DNA from 4 places in the Desulfitobacterium sp. LBE genome. Region 3 is predicted to be linked to each of the others. Evidence: riboswitches for the same ligand, from Rfam matches in the RefSeq annotation. Region 3 holds a riboswitch; each other region holds the start of a gene.
What was found. Region 3 has a riboswitch for cyclic di-AMP ahead of ehuB (ectoine/hydroxyectoine ABC transporter substrate-binding protein EhuB). Riboswitches for the same ligand answer to the same signal wherever they lie in the genome.
Positions count from the first base shown of each region.

Region 1 (3,944 bases), 2.0 Mb from region 3:
CTTTAAACGGTTTATTATGCCCACCCTGGCCATCTTTGCCTGCATCTTTATGGTCATTGCCGCTGTTTATGCTCACCGCTGGGCGGTTCTCTACTATCTAATCCTTTTTATAGTGGTTATGGCCGTGGGCGGAATATTCTATTTTACTAAAAAGCCTCACTAGAGATGTTTTTTCTTCTGTAGGGCTGCCTGAAGGGCCTGGGAGCCCAAATAATTAAGCCAGGAGCTTGTCCTAGCGGAACAGCTCCTGGCTTTTAGCAATTTAAATGGTTAGGCAACTAGTAGCGGCGTGCTCCCAAATAGCGGGGGCCATAGAAGCTGTCGCTTACTCCGGAAACCTTAACCCCACTTCCGGGATTGGCAGCATGAACAAACTTGCCGTTACCGATGTAGATACCTACATGAGAGGCTCCGGAAGCATAGGTGCTGAAGAAGACCAAGTCTCCCGCTTGTAAATTATCTTTGCTCACAGATGAGCCTGAATTGAATTGGTCAAAGGATGTTCGGGGAAGGGAGATCCCGGACCCGGAATAGATGTACTTGGTAAAGCCGGAGCAATCAAAACCGCTGGTACTGGTACCTCCGAAAACATATTTTGTACCTTGAAAGCTGAGAGCCCGCTCGACAAGGGAAGAACCATTGGCACTGCCCCGGGAGGTGGCAGAGGCTACATTGACTGTTTGCTTGCTGGGACCTTTAGCAACGACTTCATCAACGGGTTTCTCGACGATCTTCTCATCGAGAACTTTTTTGGCTACCTCGACACCGTTTCTCTGCTCATAAGAATAGGTTACGATTTTGGAACCGTTACTGCCTTTGGTGACAACTTTGGTTTGGCCTGGGTTAAGTTTATAATCAGTTTTAGTGACTACGTCATAAGGAATGATCTCCTGACCGGAATATGTACCTTGGCTTACGACAGTCAGATAAGGTTCAACAGTGACAAGTTTGAGCACATCTCCCGGTTTGATCACAGTGTCTTCAGTTGCCCCGGGATTCCCCGCCAGAACTTCGGCGGTCAACATATTATTTTTGCGGGCGATCAACCACCAGGAGTCTTTTTCCTCTACAGTATACTCTTTTGTGGTAACCTGGCCTTCGATGAGCTGTTCATAAGCCAGCTCCAGGGAAGTCATTTGGCTGGGCTGAATGGAAACCTTTTCAATAGTTATGTCTTCTAAAAAGCTGACAGAAGTGATTTTGTTTTCATCACTGGATTTGGAATAGTACTCTTCGTATTGCTTAAGTAATTTGTCCGCCTCTTCTTTACTGGGTAAGTAAGCTATGGGTGTTCCATTCGCCAGAACTTTGTAGCCTTCCAGATAATAATTCAAAGAGCTGGCTAAATTTTCTTCCTTGATTTCTGAAGCTTTATAGGCGCTGTTTTTGATGCGGACATTTTCGTAGTTGATCTGGTCCCGTGTCTTGGCAACGACACCATAGGGCTCCCCTTTTTCCTGGAGGAATGTATCCACAAGGGTTTGTCCGCTTTGTGAATCTGCCACATAGCCCACTTGCTGGCCGTTGATCATCACCGCCGCCGCAGCGGTCGTCGTTAGAAAATAAAATCCCAGGCTGCCGGTCAGAACAAGGGTTACTGTTAAAGAGCCAAGAACACGAGGCGATTTCCAAGAAACGTTTTTTGCAATTTTTTGAACTTGGTCGGACGCTGAAACCTTGAATCGAGACAAGCTTTCCTTAAAATGCATGCTCAGACACCTTTCTTAGCCTACGGGGTTAGTTGACGGATTCGGGCGAAAGTGTAAGCCCTACGCACAGGAGGTGCGATTCACCCCAGAAATTTAGTCCCCCGCTCTAGGATACCCCAGATTAGGCGTTTATTATAAATGCACGTATTTTTATTCTGATTCGACATCAAGTTCTAAAGTTCCTTCATTAATACTTTATGAAATACGTGGAAATTCATTACATATTTTGGGGTGAAAGGATTCAGAAGTTAGTTATTCACCTTGGAATATGGTAAAATAGTGGCATGCTGTAAGCCAATAATGGAGCAATTGATGACTAGGGGGATAGCTTTGTTCTTTTGGAATCGAAAAAAAGCAACAAAAAAAATATCTCCTGAACCGGAAGCGGCTCAGGAGGTTTGGCAAAGGAAGAAATATAGAACCAATTATTATACTTATAACTCGGCAAAGGAAAGAGGCTCCTTGCGGAGCAAGAAACAGCGTAAACATGAAATAGGGGAATATAAGCTTGAAGTAGGGCTTGCCCATTTACCAAGATGCTTTCGCCGGCTGAGCAATCTCCTGTTAGGAACCAAGGGACGCTTCCACCAGATTGATCATGTTCTGATCTCCCCTTATGGAATTTTTCTTTTAGAAGCCAATAATTTGTCGGGACTGATCGTAGGGGAAGAAACGGAACCCAAGTGGTATCAGGCGATTACCTGGAGGGTGAAGACCTTTCCCAATCCGATCATGGAGAACCAGGTCCGGGTTCAGATGCTGCAGGAGCTGGCGGGGCTTGATCAAACTATTCCCGTGTTTTCCTATGTGACCTTTAACCGGAGTTGCAGCCTGAAAGTCTTTTCGGGTATGGTCTTTTATGATATAGATCTGCCGGCTTCAATCATGCAGCTGGCCCAGAATCAGCCCGCGGTGCTCAGTGATGAGGAGATCCTTGAGCTCGTGGAGAGGATCGAAAAAATCAATCTGACCGATCTGGGCCTTCGCAATGAGTATGCGGCCCGTCAGCGCCGGGAAAGAATGCAGTACAGACCCAAGTATGGAGATATTCGCTGCAGTATTTGTCAAAAGGCTGTCAACGAGCGCATGGCCCGATATTGTTTAAACCGGCCTGAAAAATTCGCCTGGAAAATCTATTGCGAAAAACATCAACGGGAAATGACCCGGGTGGTGAGACGGGAAGGGGGGAGAGAAGGCCATGGTCCATACCCTGAATCTACAGACTCAAAAAAGGAATCAATGGATTGATATTACTTCTTTAATAGAAGGTTTTTTGCAAAATTTCCAGTTCAAGGATGGGGTGGCGATTATTTATTGTCCTCACACTACAGCGGGAATCACGATCAATGAGAATGCTGATCCCGATGTTTGCCGTGATCTTCTGAGGCGGCTGGATGAGCTCTGCCCTTGGGATATGGCTCAGGATAGGCATGGGGAAGGAAATTCGGCAGCCCATTTGAAGGCCAGCCTTATGGGGAGCTCTCAGACCGTCATCGTTAAGGATGGCCGGCTGCTTTTAGGCCGTTGGCAAGGGGTTTATTTTTGTGAATTTGATGGCTCCCGCTCCCGGCAGTGTTTTGTGAAGTTTATAGGTTGAACGAGACCTCTTTCAGTGATAAATCTGCACTTGGGCTCAAACCTGCAGTTTAGAATTGAGCCGTATTATCAAAAAAGTGAAGGGCAAAGGCAAGTACCCGATTGAAAGCAAGTACTTGAAAGAGAATAATGAATGAACTTATAGTTGTAAAGGGTGAAGAAAAGGCTCAAAATATCAGGACCAAAGCTGTCAGAGGGACGATACTGACACTTATCGGCGGGATTAGCTGGGGGTTTTCCGGTGCCTGCGGACAATATCTTTTTTCGGTGAAGGGCATCGACCCTCATTGGGTTACCGTGGTACGGATGCTTACGGCAGGATTGCTCTTATTTTGTTTGGTTTTATTTAAATACAAGGAGCAAATGGTCGGGTTGCTCAGCAATAAAAGGGACCGCCGGACCCTCATTGTTTTTAGTATATTTGGGCTGATCGCCTGTCAATATACTTATCTGTTGGCCATATCCCACAGCAATGCGGGAACGGCAACGGTGCTGCAGTACTTGGGACCCTTACTAATTATGATTTTCGTTTGCGGAATGGACAGGCGGCTGCCCACGAAGACTGAAGGGGTGGCGATTGCTTTAGCTGTAACCGGCACCTTTTTATTGGCCACCCATGGCAATGTCAGCAACCTGGTC
Region 1 covers NZ_VLKD01000001.1:785,291-789,234, reverse strand. The annotation lists gene DESLBE_RS03910 (APC family permease) at 1-163, shown strand, start outside; gene DESLBE_RS03905 (NlpC/P60 family protein) at 279-1,709, opposite strand; cyclic di-AMP (ydaO/yuaA leader) riboswitch at 1,712-1,847, opposite strand; gene DESLBE_RS03900 (nuclease-related domain-containing protein) at 2,040-2,957, shown strand; gene DESLBE_RS03895 (secondary thiamine-phosphate synthase enzyme YjbQ) at 2,908-3,306, shown strand; gene DESLBE_RS03890 (DMT family transporter) at 3,435-3,944, shown strand, end outside.
Region 1: another riboswitch for cyclic di-AMP. It lies ahead of DESLBE_RS03905 (NlpC/P60 family protein); the one in region 3 lies ahead of ehuB (ectoine/hydroxyectoine ABC transporter substrate-binding protein EhuB).

Region 2 (3,944 bases), 640 kb from region 3:
CGTTCCGGCTGTATGCCGACTCCATCATCAGCCACAGTAATATACAGCTCCTGGCCTTTTTGCTCCACTTTCACAGAGACGACTCCATTGCCGATTTTCTCCGTAATCCCATGCTTGACGGCGTTTTCCACGAGGGGCTGAACGCTTAAGCGCGGAACCAAGGCATCCATGAGCTCTTCGGGAATCTCACTTTTAAAATGAAGCTTACGCCCAAAGCGAGCTTTTTCGAGAATTAAGTAAGTCTTAACAAAGCTCATTTCCTCCCGCAAAGTAATCAAACTTCCATGGGATTTGAGCGCCTTGCGGAAAAATTCCGCAAGATGAATCAACAATCGTCGTGAACGATTGGGGCTGGTGCGGCTGGTGGCAATAATAGTATTGAGAACATTGAAAAAGAAATGGGGATTGATTTGAGCTTGCAAGGCATTCAGTTGTGCTTCCGCAGCCAGTTTCGCCTGGTGATCAAGTTCTGCTAGTTCAATTTGAATCCCCAGTAGATCAGCCATCCCAATAGCTAAGCGAATCAGATCCGATGAGAGCTGTCCAACCTTGGTTTCATACAATTTCATGGTTCCCACTACTTCACCCTGACACTTCAGAGGTACGATAACAGCCGCCGCCAGAGGACAATCACAGGTGTTCTGTCTGGGACAATTCAATTCTTTTTGAGTTCGTACTATCTTATAAACTCCGGATTGGATCACATCCCGTGTCGCCCGGGTAAGAATTTTATCTCCCGGATGATGCTGATCGCAGCCCACGCCCAAGTAGGCCAGCTGCTTTTCACAATCTGTGATTGAAACAGCCGCCACTTGGCCAATCTCTTGAATGATTTTAGCGATGTACTCTGCGTTTTGTTCATTAAGCCCCCGGCGCAGGTAAGGAAGAGTCTGGTTGGCTATTTTGAAGCTAAGCTCCGCGTTTCGCTCTGTAGCCTGCCGGGCAGTTTTTTTATATTCCAGATTTAAGTGATATAAAAGAAAAAATGTATTGCCTATTAAAAATAAAATTAACAGATTCATCTGGCCTGTTACTAAGACCAGCATTAATTCCACACCGAGTATGACTATGCTTTCAAAGATCATCCATCATCCCTCATGTCCTCTATAATTCATAGAGAGTTTCGACAGATGGCTATCCACTTCCTGTATTCTAGCGAAGGATTTCCTGAAGTTTTTCTTTCCCTTGTTCAGAGCCTACCGCCAGTAGGATATCTCCGTCGTCCAGGATAAACTCCGCTCCCGGAGAAAATTGCTCGATTCCCCCTCTGACCACAGCCACCACCGTTAAACCTGTTTTCTCCCTTAATTTTAAATCGCTTAAGGTTTTTCCCTTGGCGCTGGAGCCTTTGGCAACTTCAATTTCGGCCACATCCATCCAACGGCTGGCCAAACGATCCGTATAGTTCACGATTTTCGTGAGATGGGCATCGATCTTCTGATCGAGCTCACGTCTTTGTTCCATCAGCTTTTTCAGCTCATCAAAATAGACCTGAATTTCTGCTTTCTGGTCAAAACCTCTCATAAATTTTTCGGCCATGCTTTTGGAGACTACCGTAATCCCCACCCCTTGGCTTACCATGACTACACCCATCGTTTGGAGGATAGCAATGGAACGCCGGATGGTCTCCGGAGATACATTATAACGACCCGCTAAAGTAGAGCGTCCATGAATTTTTTCCCCTTCCCGGTATTCTCCCATAACGATAGAATGAGCAATATCTATCGCAATTTCCTGATAACGTGCATTATATTCCATCGGATTCCTCTCCTTGATTCATCTTATCATTAACCTTTAATTCTGCTACTAAGTGAACTACAAATTCTTACACTTAAATGCTTACTAAGATAACCCATATACAAAATAAACATATGTACAAAATATACAATTGACTGCTACCAACCCATATGATACTATTAAGTTGTTAGTTATGCAACTTAATATGGGCTTAATTTCCCAAGGGGAAAACGGGGGAACCAATTTAGGGGTGAATCGTTTTAAACGTAGAGCATGTTTCAGCTCGAACCCGTCAGCTAACCTCGTAAGCATTGAAGCACATGAGGCGTAAACACCTGATTATGTAATATGCTTTTTCTTGGGAACCGCGAGGTTCTTTTTTGATTCTAAAGACTTATTTTATATCTGCAAATAGAGGAGGGCAATCACTATGGCAATAGAATTTCTACCCCCTAACCCAAGACAGGCTTCACAAGCAAGAGCTTTGGAATTAAAACAAAAAGTTCAATCCTACAACAAACGCAAAGAAACGATTCCCTGCGGCCTTGCCTTAAGCGAAGAATTTAATGAAAACCGAGACTTTATACTGGATCAGTTAGATGCTGACCTGGAGCATTGGCAGGATTGGAAGTGGCAGCTTAAAAACCGTATTCAGGATGCTGAAAACTTGAGCACCCTGCTTCCCCTGACCCCCAAGCAAAGACATGAAATCAACGAGGTGGGCAAGGCTTACCGTTGGGCTGTTTCACCCTATTATTTAAGCCTGATCGATAAAGATGATCCTCAGGATCCCATCCGTCTGCAAAGTCTCCCCTCTGTGGAAGAGATCCTCGACGATTCCGGAGAAGCAGATCCCATGGGAGAAGAGTATACATCCCCTGCGCCTTGCATCACACGTCGTTACCCGGATCGCCTCATTATTAATGTAACCAATTTGTGTGCTATGTATTGCAGGCACTGCCAACGCCGACGGAATATCGGGGAAATTGACCTCCATGAAACCCGTGCTAACCTGGAGGCCGCCCTGGATTATATACGCTCCAATCCAGAGATTCGGGATGTGCTGGTCACCGGTGGCGATGCTCTCCTTCTCAGCGATCAAATGCTGGACTGGTTATTGGGAGAATTGCATGAAATTAAGCATGTGGAGATCAAACGTATTGGCACCCGGGTTCCTGTCACTCTGCCCATGCGCATTACCGATGAGCTCTGCGCCATTCTTGAAAAATATCCACCCCTTTATATCAATACTCAATTCAATCATCCCCAAGAGGTGACCGAGGAGACCAAGAAAGCTGCTGATCGCTTAATCAAAGCGGGAGTCATCTTAGGCAACCAAGCAGTTCTTCTCAAAGGAATCAATGACCAACCAGAGATTATGAAACGCCTTAACCAAGAACTTCTTAAAATTCGCGTTCGCCCCTACTATATTTTCCATGCCAAAAATGTTAAAGGCACGAGCCACTTTATTCCCCGCATTCAGGACGGGTTAAGGATTATGGAAAACTTGCGCGGCTACACCTCTGGTTTGGCCATTCCGACCTATATTATTAATGCCCCGGGAGGCGGTGGCAAAACCCCCATCTTACCACAGTACCTTATTTCCCTAAACGATGAAGAAGCAGTCATCAGAACCTGGGAAGGTAAGGTTGTGCATTATCCTAATCATTAACTATCTATATAAGGAGGAATCGGTATGAATTCACAAAAACTAACCCCTGACCCAGTCTATCAGGCCATCCTCCAGACCCATACCGACAGCCTAAAGCGCTATCTCTCTTTAGCGCCTGCCCTCAGAACTCCTTCTCAAGGGAATAAGAGTGGGGCCAATCCGGCCAATCAATACAATCAAAATCTACAGAGTCAAGCCAAATCATTCGAAGAAGGCTAATAACCTTATCCAAAGTCAAAAATTTATCTTGCCAAGCGATTTACGGCTGGCCCCCTTTCCTTAAATTGAATGGGTGGTGTCAGCCGCTTTATTTTGCGCCTTTTTCCCTTGCCAGGTTCCCCTTCTCTCCAGTTCACGGTCAATGGCATTAAGAATTTCCCATTTTTTCAGGCTCCAAAGAGGGGCTAGCAAATCCTTGCGGGGGGCATCCCCAGTCAAGCGGTGAATAACCGTCTGCGCAGGCAGGATTTCCAGTGTATCGCAAATCAAATGGATATACTCATCCTGAGAGAGTAAGGGAAAAGGACTCTGCTCG
Region 2 covers NZ_VLKD01000001.1:2,133,906-2,137,849, forward strand. The annotation lists gene DESLBE_RS10135 (histidine kinase) at 1-1,085, opposite strand, end outside; gene DESLBE_RS10140 (TrkA C-terminal domain-containing protein) at 1,153-1,758, opposite strand; cyclic di-AMP (ydaO/yuaA leader) riboswitch at 1,936-2,063, shown strand; gene eam (glutamate 2,3-aminomutase) at 2,168-3,409, shown strand; gene DESLBE_RS10150 (hypothetical protein) at 3,434-3,628, shown strand; gene DESLBE_RS10155 (TIGR01212 family radical SAM protein) at 3,689-3,944, opposite strand, start outside.
Region 2: another riboswitch for cyclic di-AMP. It lies ahead of eam (glutamate 2,3-aminomutase); the one in region 3 lies ahead of ehuB (ectoine/hydroxyectoine ABC transporter substrate-binding protein EhuB).

Region 3 (3,944 bases):
AGGGGGCTTAAAGACAGTCCGGCCTGGGGCAGCACATAGAAAATAAAATAGAGCTGAACCAGCAAAGGCGTACTGCGGATAAACTCCACAAAGCCTTTTGAGCCGTAAGCGATAGGTTTCAGGGAGGAGCGACTGCCGATGGTGAGGAACATCCCTAAAAACAAGGCCAGAAAGAATCCGGCAAAAGTAGCGGTCACGGTAATCTTCAGTGCTGCAAATATCTCCGGGAAGATTTTAATGGCAAAATCCCAATTCCACATCTTAGTACCTCCCTACGGTCAGCCTGTTTTCTATCCAGCGGATCCCCCGTGTTAAAGGCCAGGCAATCAGGAAGTAGATCACAAGCAGCAAGCTGTAAATTAAAGTCGTCTCCATAGTGGAAGCATTGAGCACGGATGCCTGATAAGTCAAGTCGGCTAAAGTGATTAGGGAGACCAGGGAGGTGCTTTTCAGCAGCTCAATCTGCAGATTGCCAAACCCCGGCAGCATCATGACAAAAGCCTGGGGCAGGATAATGCGCCGCATGCGCTGCCAGGGGCTGAAATTCAAGGCAATCCCCGCCTCCGTCTGCCCTTTGGGAACAGCCAGGATGGCACTGCGCACCACCTCGGAACCATAGGCCCCGCAGTTCAGACCTAGGGTCAAGACACCGGCTGTCAAGGGGGGCAGGCTGATACCTAAAATAGGCAGGGCAAAATAGATCCAGAAGAGCTGAACAAGCAGAGAAGTTCCCCGGAAGGCTTCGACATAGACCGCCGCCAGAAAGCGGAGCGGCGGATATTTGGACAAGCGCCCGAACCCAGCCAGGAAAGCCAGCACCAAAGCGAGAAGAGTGGCCAAAAGCGTGATGATGAGAGTTATTTCCAGCCCTTTTAACAAGGCCGGTAAGAGGTCTAAAATAGCCAAGGTTCTCACTTCCTACTTAATAATGTCTTCCACAGTCGTGTCTCCCGGAAGCTCCTGCTCTGTAAAACCAAAGGATTCGAGGATCTTCAGCAGCTCACCGGATTCTTTCAGCTTCTGCAATTCAGCATTGAAAGCTTCCCGGAAATCACTGTCTTCATGACGGAAGGCAGTTGCTCCATAACCTCTGACACTTTCGCCGTCAATCACCGGCTGAGTGAAATCCATGACCCGCTCCAGATTGGGGTCATTAGCAGTATCCAAAGTAGCCTGAATCGAAGGGCCGGTAGCGGTAATCACGTCTGCCCGCCCGGCTTGCAAAGCTGCCAAAGCCGCCGGCATATCCGGAACAGTCACGATTCTGTCTTTAGGGACACCGCTGGCCACAAGGTAGTCATACTCAATGGCTCCTCCGGGTACAGCGACTTTAGCCGTCCCATGCTTGGCGATATCTTCATAGCTATACAGGTCGAGAGGATTGCCCTTCTTGACGGCAATAGCTTCCCCAATGCTGTATTCGGGATTGGCGAAGGACACCTGTTCGGCCCGTTCAGGAGTGATAAACATTCCGGCGGTAACCATATCAAAACGTTTGGCCTGAAGGCCGGGTATTAAAGAGGCAAACTCCGTAAGCTCCCCCTGCATGTCATTGATCCCCAGCTCTTTTAAGACGGCCCGGGCGATTTCTACAGCTTCACCGGTGAGCTTTCCGTCGGCAGTTTTGTAAGCATAGGGCTTCTCATTAGCAAAACCAACGGTGACGGAGCCTTTTTCCTTAGCCTTCTCTAATGTACTCATCCCATCTCCGCCTTTGGTCTCGGTGGTGCCGCAGCCTCCCAAGGCAAAAACACTAAAGGCCAGCACCCCCACCAGCAGAGTCTTGAGCAGTGGTAACTTTTTCATTCAAACGTCCTCCTTTTTTTCTCCACTGAAATCCGCAAAAAGGCATAGAAAAAGGGCCTGAACAGGCCCAAGAAGAAGCAGCGCATAACATTGGCTATTGATTTAGCATAAAAACACTAAAACGGGTTCACACGCTTACGAGGTTAGCTGCCGGGTTCGGAATGATACCTTTCCGTCATTTTAAGGAGTTTGCTCTCCTTAACAATGATTCACCCCCAATATGGTTCCCCCGTTTTCCTTTTTGGGAAATTCAGCCTTGACTGCAAACAGCTTGCAATCTGACAACTCTTATTTTGTTATAAGTTGTTACAACTTTATGTTAACATCTAAGTTGTCAGATTGCAATAAAAAATTTTCTTGCATCTTGACTTTTTAGGTATTCAGCCATCGCTTCAAGGCGAATTTATTGACCTCTCTGTTCATATCGGCAAGACTGGTGGTCAGAGGAATCTCCTTGGGACAGGCCCGCACGCAGTTTTGGGCGTTGCCGCAGTCGGTGATCCCTCCATCACCCATGAGGGCGGATAGACGAATATGCTTATGCATAGCTCCTGAAGGGTGGGTGTTAAAGAGAAGGGCCTGGGAAACGGCGGCCGGTCCAATGAACCGGGAACGGGAATTGACTTGGGGGCAGGATTCCATGCAGCACCCACAGGTCATGCACTTGGAAAGCTCATACGCCCATACTCGCTCTACTTCAGCCATGCGGGGTCCGGGACCCAGATCGTAGGTTCCGTCAATGTCGATCCAGGCATGAACCCTCTTTAAATTCTCGAACATAATGGTTCGATCCACCATAAGATCCCGGAGGATGGGGAATTTCCGGAGAGGCTCCAGGACAATAGGCTGCTCCAATTGATCCACTAAGGCTGAGCAGGCCTGCCTGGCTTGACCGTTGATATTCATGGTGCAGGCACCACAGACCTCCTCAAGACAGTTGCATTCCCAAACCACGGGATTGGTCTTTTTGCCTTGGACATTGACGGGATTCTTTTGAATCTCCATCAAGCAGGAAATAATATTCATCTTGGGACTATAATCCACCGCGAACTCTTCCCAAAAAGCAGGTTGGTCCGGAGCATTTTGGCGACGGATTTTTAAACGGACACTTTTTTGCCCTGACATGACGATCCCCCCTATTTCTCTACATCATAGCGCCGCGGTCTGGGCGTGATCAGTGATACATCCACCGCTTCATAGCTGAACTGCGGGCCCTCAGGCGTGTAGGTGGCGATGGTGGTCTTCAGCCAGTTCGCATCATCCCGCTCCGGATAATCGGGCTTATAATGGGCCCCCCGGCTTTCATTACGGTTAAGGGCCCCCAAGGTAATGACCCGGGCCAGCTCCAGCATATTCCAAAGCTGCCGGATAAAAAGTGCCGTCTGATTGCTCCACTGGACATCATCAATGAGCTGGATCTTCTGCCAACGCTGCATAAGCTCCTGGATCTTCTGGTCCGTTCCGGCCAGTTTGTCATTATAGCGGATGACGGTGACATTTTGGGTCATGACATCACCCAACTCCTTATAAATATGGTAGGGATTTTCCTCACCCTTCATAGTGAGAATCCTGTTCCAGAGCTCCTCCTGGGCCTTTCGTTCACGAACAAAGGCTTCTTCCTCCCCGCTGGAGGTTTCCGATTTATTTTTCTTGATGTACTCCAGGGACTTAGGGCCGGCGATCATACCGCCATAAATAGCCGAGAGCAGGGAATTGGCCCCTAAGCGATTGGCCCCATGGTATTGATATTCACATTCCCCGGCAGCAAACAGACCGGGAATATTGGTCATTTGATCATAATCCACCCACATTCCGCCCATGGAATAGTGAACTGCCGGGAAAATCCGCATGGGAACCTTCTTGGGATCATCGCCCACGAATTTCTCATAGATCTCAAGAATTCCTCCTAATTTGATCTGAAGCTCATGAGGATCTTTATGGGAAAGATCCAGATAAACCATGTTCTCACCGTTGACACCCAGACCCAAATCAAAGACCACATGGTAGATAGCCCGGGTGGCAATATCCCGAGGGACCAGGTTCCCGTAGGCCGGATACATCTCCTCCAGGAAATACCAGGGTTTACCCTCTTTATAGGTCCAGACCCGTCCGCCCTCGCCACGGGCCGACTCGGACAT
Region 3 covers NZ_VLKD01000001.1:2,774,524-2,778,467, forward strand. The annotation lists gene ehuD (ectoine/hydroxyectoine ABC transporter permease subunit EhuD) at 1-260, opposite strand, end outside; gene ehuC (ectoine/hydroxyectoine ABC transporter permease subunit EhuC) at 262-915, opposite strand; gene ehuB (ectoine/hydroxyectoine ABC transporter substrate-binding protein EhuB) at 919-1,806, opposite strand; cyclic di-AMP (ydaO/yuaA leader) riboswitch at 1,924-2,072, opposite strand; gene sdhB (succinate dehydrogenase iron-sulfur subunit) at 2,179-2,931, opposite strand; gene sdhA (succinate dehydrogenase flavoprotein subunit) at 2,943-3,944, opposite strand, start outside.

Region 4 (3,944 bases), 2.5 Mb from region 3:
TGAGGCTTAAAAAAGGCTAAGCTGGTTAAACTATGGATATATCTTTTTTGAGGAAAGGAAGTATATCCATTGCGCTGGTTGGGACGTATTTTAATCATCTTCATTTTACTTATGGCAGCTAAAGGCTTGTTTGCTCCGGAACAGCCTCAAGCCTATATTTCCGCACCGCGAACTCAGGTTTTATTGGAGGAAATCCACTGGCGGTCTGTTCAGATTCAACAAGCGGCACGGGATTTGCCCGGAAGTATCGAAGTGATGCTGCGAAAAATCTTTTCTGACGGAAAACCCGCATCTGAAGCCAAATCAGTTTGATAAACACCATTGATTTTGCCGGTATTGTTTTAATAAGCCAAAAAGAGAGCGCAAAGCTCTCTTTTTTGAATTTGTTGCTTTTTTTCATTCATTATCAAAGGCAATCGAGAATATGAATAGGCAAAGGTCGTTTTAAAAATTGTTCGTTTCGGTGTACAATAAGCGATGTAATCTTCTTTGAACTAGGGTGCGCTATTCTAGTGCGTAAAATGACTGTCGAAGGCGGGCCTAAGAATCCGCTAAGGGCATACCGATGAAGTTCCTGGTGGTGGCTTTCGACGCCCAGTCGAGGGTTGCTGCTGGGAGTTAAGGATGAGGGGGATCTGCAATGGCATGCGGGCGATACCCTCTTCCGTGGAGGCCTAAGTTCGTGGCTGCTTTTGGTTACGGCTTGGGGTATGAACCTGCATTAGGAAGGAACTTAGTGCAGTGTAGCCTGCCTTGAGGTGGAGAAGTTGGGAGGGCTGAAGGAACTTTAAGTTCATTGGCCGATGAGCTTAAGTTTGCCTGAAATTCTTTTCTGCAAAAGAGGCTAGACCGTCACGGAGCGTGAAGGAAAACTTCTAGAGCGAAAACCAACGAGGATTAAAGTGCGTTCTTAGTGGCGATCAAGTGCTGGAAATGGTGACATTCTGGGCTGAGGGAAAAGGGAAACCGCCTGTCAGGAAACTGCAGGAGCTCAGTGGGAAAACCTACTTGACCTATGGCGCAATATTTATTCGTTGGTGTCCTAAGGTTCAAAGAGCAGCACCTCTCGTGAGAGAGGTGTTTTTACTTTTATCTTACTTTCTTTAGGCACAGAAAGCCAATGAGTGAATAGTCTGATATTAATAGAATAAATTTCCAAAATATATCACTTTTATAATTAATTGTGTGAAGGATTAAAGGCATTTTTCGCGAATACTACAATGCATAAGAAATGTGGGCTGAATCCGGACCGTGTGTCTGGAACGGGGGATAATCTTTTGGGGTGAATCGCAGTCATGCGTAGGGCTTGCACCTTTTTGCCCGAATCCGTCAACTAACCTCGTAAGCGACGAAAGGTGGAAAATTCATGGACTCTTCCTCTAAAAGGGGATGGGTGGCCAGTGTGGTGTTATCCGGCACCTTATTGGTAAGCAGCCTCCCGGGCATCTATGGGCCTGGAAGTGCCGCAGTACCTGTGACAAGCTCCGAATCTATTCTCTTAAGGAACGCTTCATTGTTTCAGACTCAGCAGGCTCAAACTCAAACTGTTGCCGATACGGTACTCTCCCCTGAGGTTCAAGCAGAAAAAAAGGATGTGATCCGGCAACCTGAAGCAGCAGCAATGGCCTTAGCTTACGCTTCGGTATCTGTAGCTGCCGATACGGATAGTCAGAGGGAATCACAGCAATTTACAGAAGAGGCTCAGGAAGATATCGTGTCTACCCCTGAAGAAACGATGGCAGCGATGGACATCGAAAAGCTTTCCCAAGAGCGGGCTTTGCGACAAGCTGCGGCTGCTCCTGTTCAGGAGATCTCCCGTGGCGGTAGTTCCAAAGTCGAAGAAATCAGCGACAATGCCCAAAAGCTGATCGGTACCCCCTATGTGTTTGGCGGGACGACTACGAATGGCTTTGATTGCTCCGGTTTTACTCAATATGTATTTAAAGGTTCAGGAATTGACTTGCCCCGAACCTCATATGCCCAATATGGAATAGGAACAGCAGTCAGCAAAGACGAGCTTCAGATCGGTGATTTGGTCTTCTTCGCCACTTACGATAGCGGAGCGTCCCACGTGGGAATCTATATAGGAGAAGAGAACTTTATTCATGCCGCCAGAAGCGGTATTAAGATCACCGGCTTATCGGACAGTTATTATGCTGGTCGTTACCTTGGGGCCAGGAGAGTTTTCTAATTCATAGGCTTGTCAATAGGGACAAAGGAACATAATGGGGAATATACTGAAGGAGTATCGCCTCATTGCTTTTTTAAAGCAGTGAGTGATACTCCTTTTTAGCTCTCCCAGCTCTGTTTCCGTCTGCTAAATTAGGCTATGACCATCTTTTCGGATCGGAAGCAAATTACCAACCGGTTGGTAATTTGGCTTTAATCGTCAATAAGGCAGCCAGGGCACCGGCAGATAGCTCTTGCATTCCCCGCCGGGCTCCGCCAATGTCCGGTTGTGGATATAGAGGTCCGTCTTGGCACATTGTTTCATCCGCTTATAATAGCATTGGCGGCAGAGTTCAACACGGTAATTAAGAATCATGGTTTTCCTCCTTATGAGAGTTGAAATGTTGATAGACCGCCGCAGCTGCCGGGGCAGGAAGGCCGGATTGCTGCAGTTCCTCAAGGGTGGCCTGGCGGATACTATCTATGGATTTAAAAAACTTAAGGAGCTGTTGTCTGCGCTTGGGACCGACCCCTGCTATGCCGTCCAATTCAGAAAGGGTCATGCTTTTAGCCCTTTGCTGTCTATGAAAGGTAATAGCGAAGCGATGGACCTCGTTTTGAATCCGTTCCAGCAAGCGAAAACCGGCGGAACGGCGATCCAAGGAGTGAATGCGGTCCATAGCGTCGATTAACGCCGAAGTCTGGTGCTTGTCGTTTTTGACCATGCCGGCAACAGGAATCGCAGCGTTTAAGCTGTGGAGAGCAGCCAGGGCGGCATGGATCTGTCCCTTGCCTCCATCCACCAGGATCAGATCCGGGAGCGGCAGGTTTTCTTGCTGGAGTCGGGCATAACGGCGCTCAATCACCTGGTGCATGGAGGCCGTATCATCCATATTCGGCATGGGTTGAATCTTGAATTTGCGATACTGACTACGATTAGGTTTGCCATCAAGAAACTGAATCATTCCTGCTACACTATGGGTACCGGCAATATTGGAAATATCAAAGGACTCGATGGTACGGAGGGAAGGGATGCCTAAGGCGTTGCCGATTTCCGCCAAAGCTTGGGTGCATTCCGTCAAGTTCCGTATTTCGATGGAAATCTGTTCGTGTAAAGTGGTTTGAGCATTTTCCATGGCCATTTGCACCAGATCCCGCTTTTGACCTTTTTGCGGCACGACCATGGGGAAGAGCTTTGTTAACACACTGATATCCAGGGGAGGGAGGAGGATTTCTTGAGGAAGAGCAGAACTCTCTGTGTAGAACTGAGCCAGAAAAGAGACAAAAGCTTCTTCCGGTTCCTCGTAATAAGGGAAAATGAAATTATCCCGGGAGAGCAGTTTGCCCTGGCGCAAATAAAAGATCTGAATACAAAGTTGATCTTGAGTATAGGCATAGCCCACCACATCCCGATCGACGAAGTCGTTTAAGGTGATGTTCTGCTTTTCCCCAACTTTTTTGAGATCCTCCATCAGGTCCCGGTATTCTTTGGCTCTTTCGAATTCCAGATTTTCCGAGGCCTCTTTCATTTTTTTCTCCAGGGCTTTAAGAATGGCTCCCTGGTCTCCTTTAAGGAAAGCGGCCGCTTCTTTACGGATTTTGTCATAGGCTTCTTTGGGGACGTCTACCTGACAGGGGCCTAAGCATTGCCCAAGATGGTAATAGAGACAGGGTTTGTTGGGGATCTGCCGGCATTTGCGAAAAGGGAAGAGGCGGTTGAGCAGTCGGGCCGCTTCTTTAGCCGCTGTAGCATTAGGGTAGGGACCATAGTATTT
Region 4 covers NZ_VLKD01000001.1:314,119-318,062, forward strand. The annotation lists gene DESLBE_RS01475 (HD domain-containing protein) at 1-20, shown strand, start outside; gene DESLBE_RS01480 (hypothetical protein) at 70-312, shown strand; cyclic di-AMP (ydaO/yuaA leader) riboswitch at 1,227-1,363, shown strand; gene DESLBE_RS01485 (C40 family peptidase) at 1,367-2,191, shown strand; gene DESLBE_RS26435 (hypothetical protein) at 2,390-2,545, opposite strand; gene uvrC (excinuclease ABC subunit UvrC) at 2,535-3,944, opposite strand, start outside.
Region 4: another riboswitch for cyclic di-AMP. It lies ahead of DESLBE_RS01485 (C40 family peptidase); the one in region 3 lies ahead of ehuB (ectoine/hydroxyectoine ABC transporter substrate-binding protein EhuB).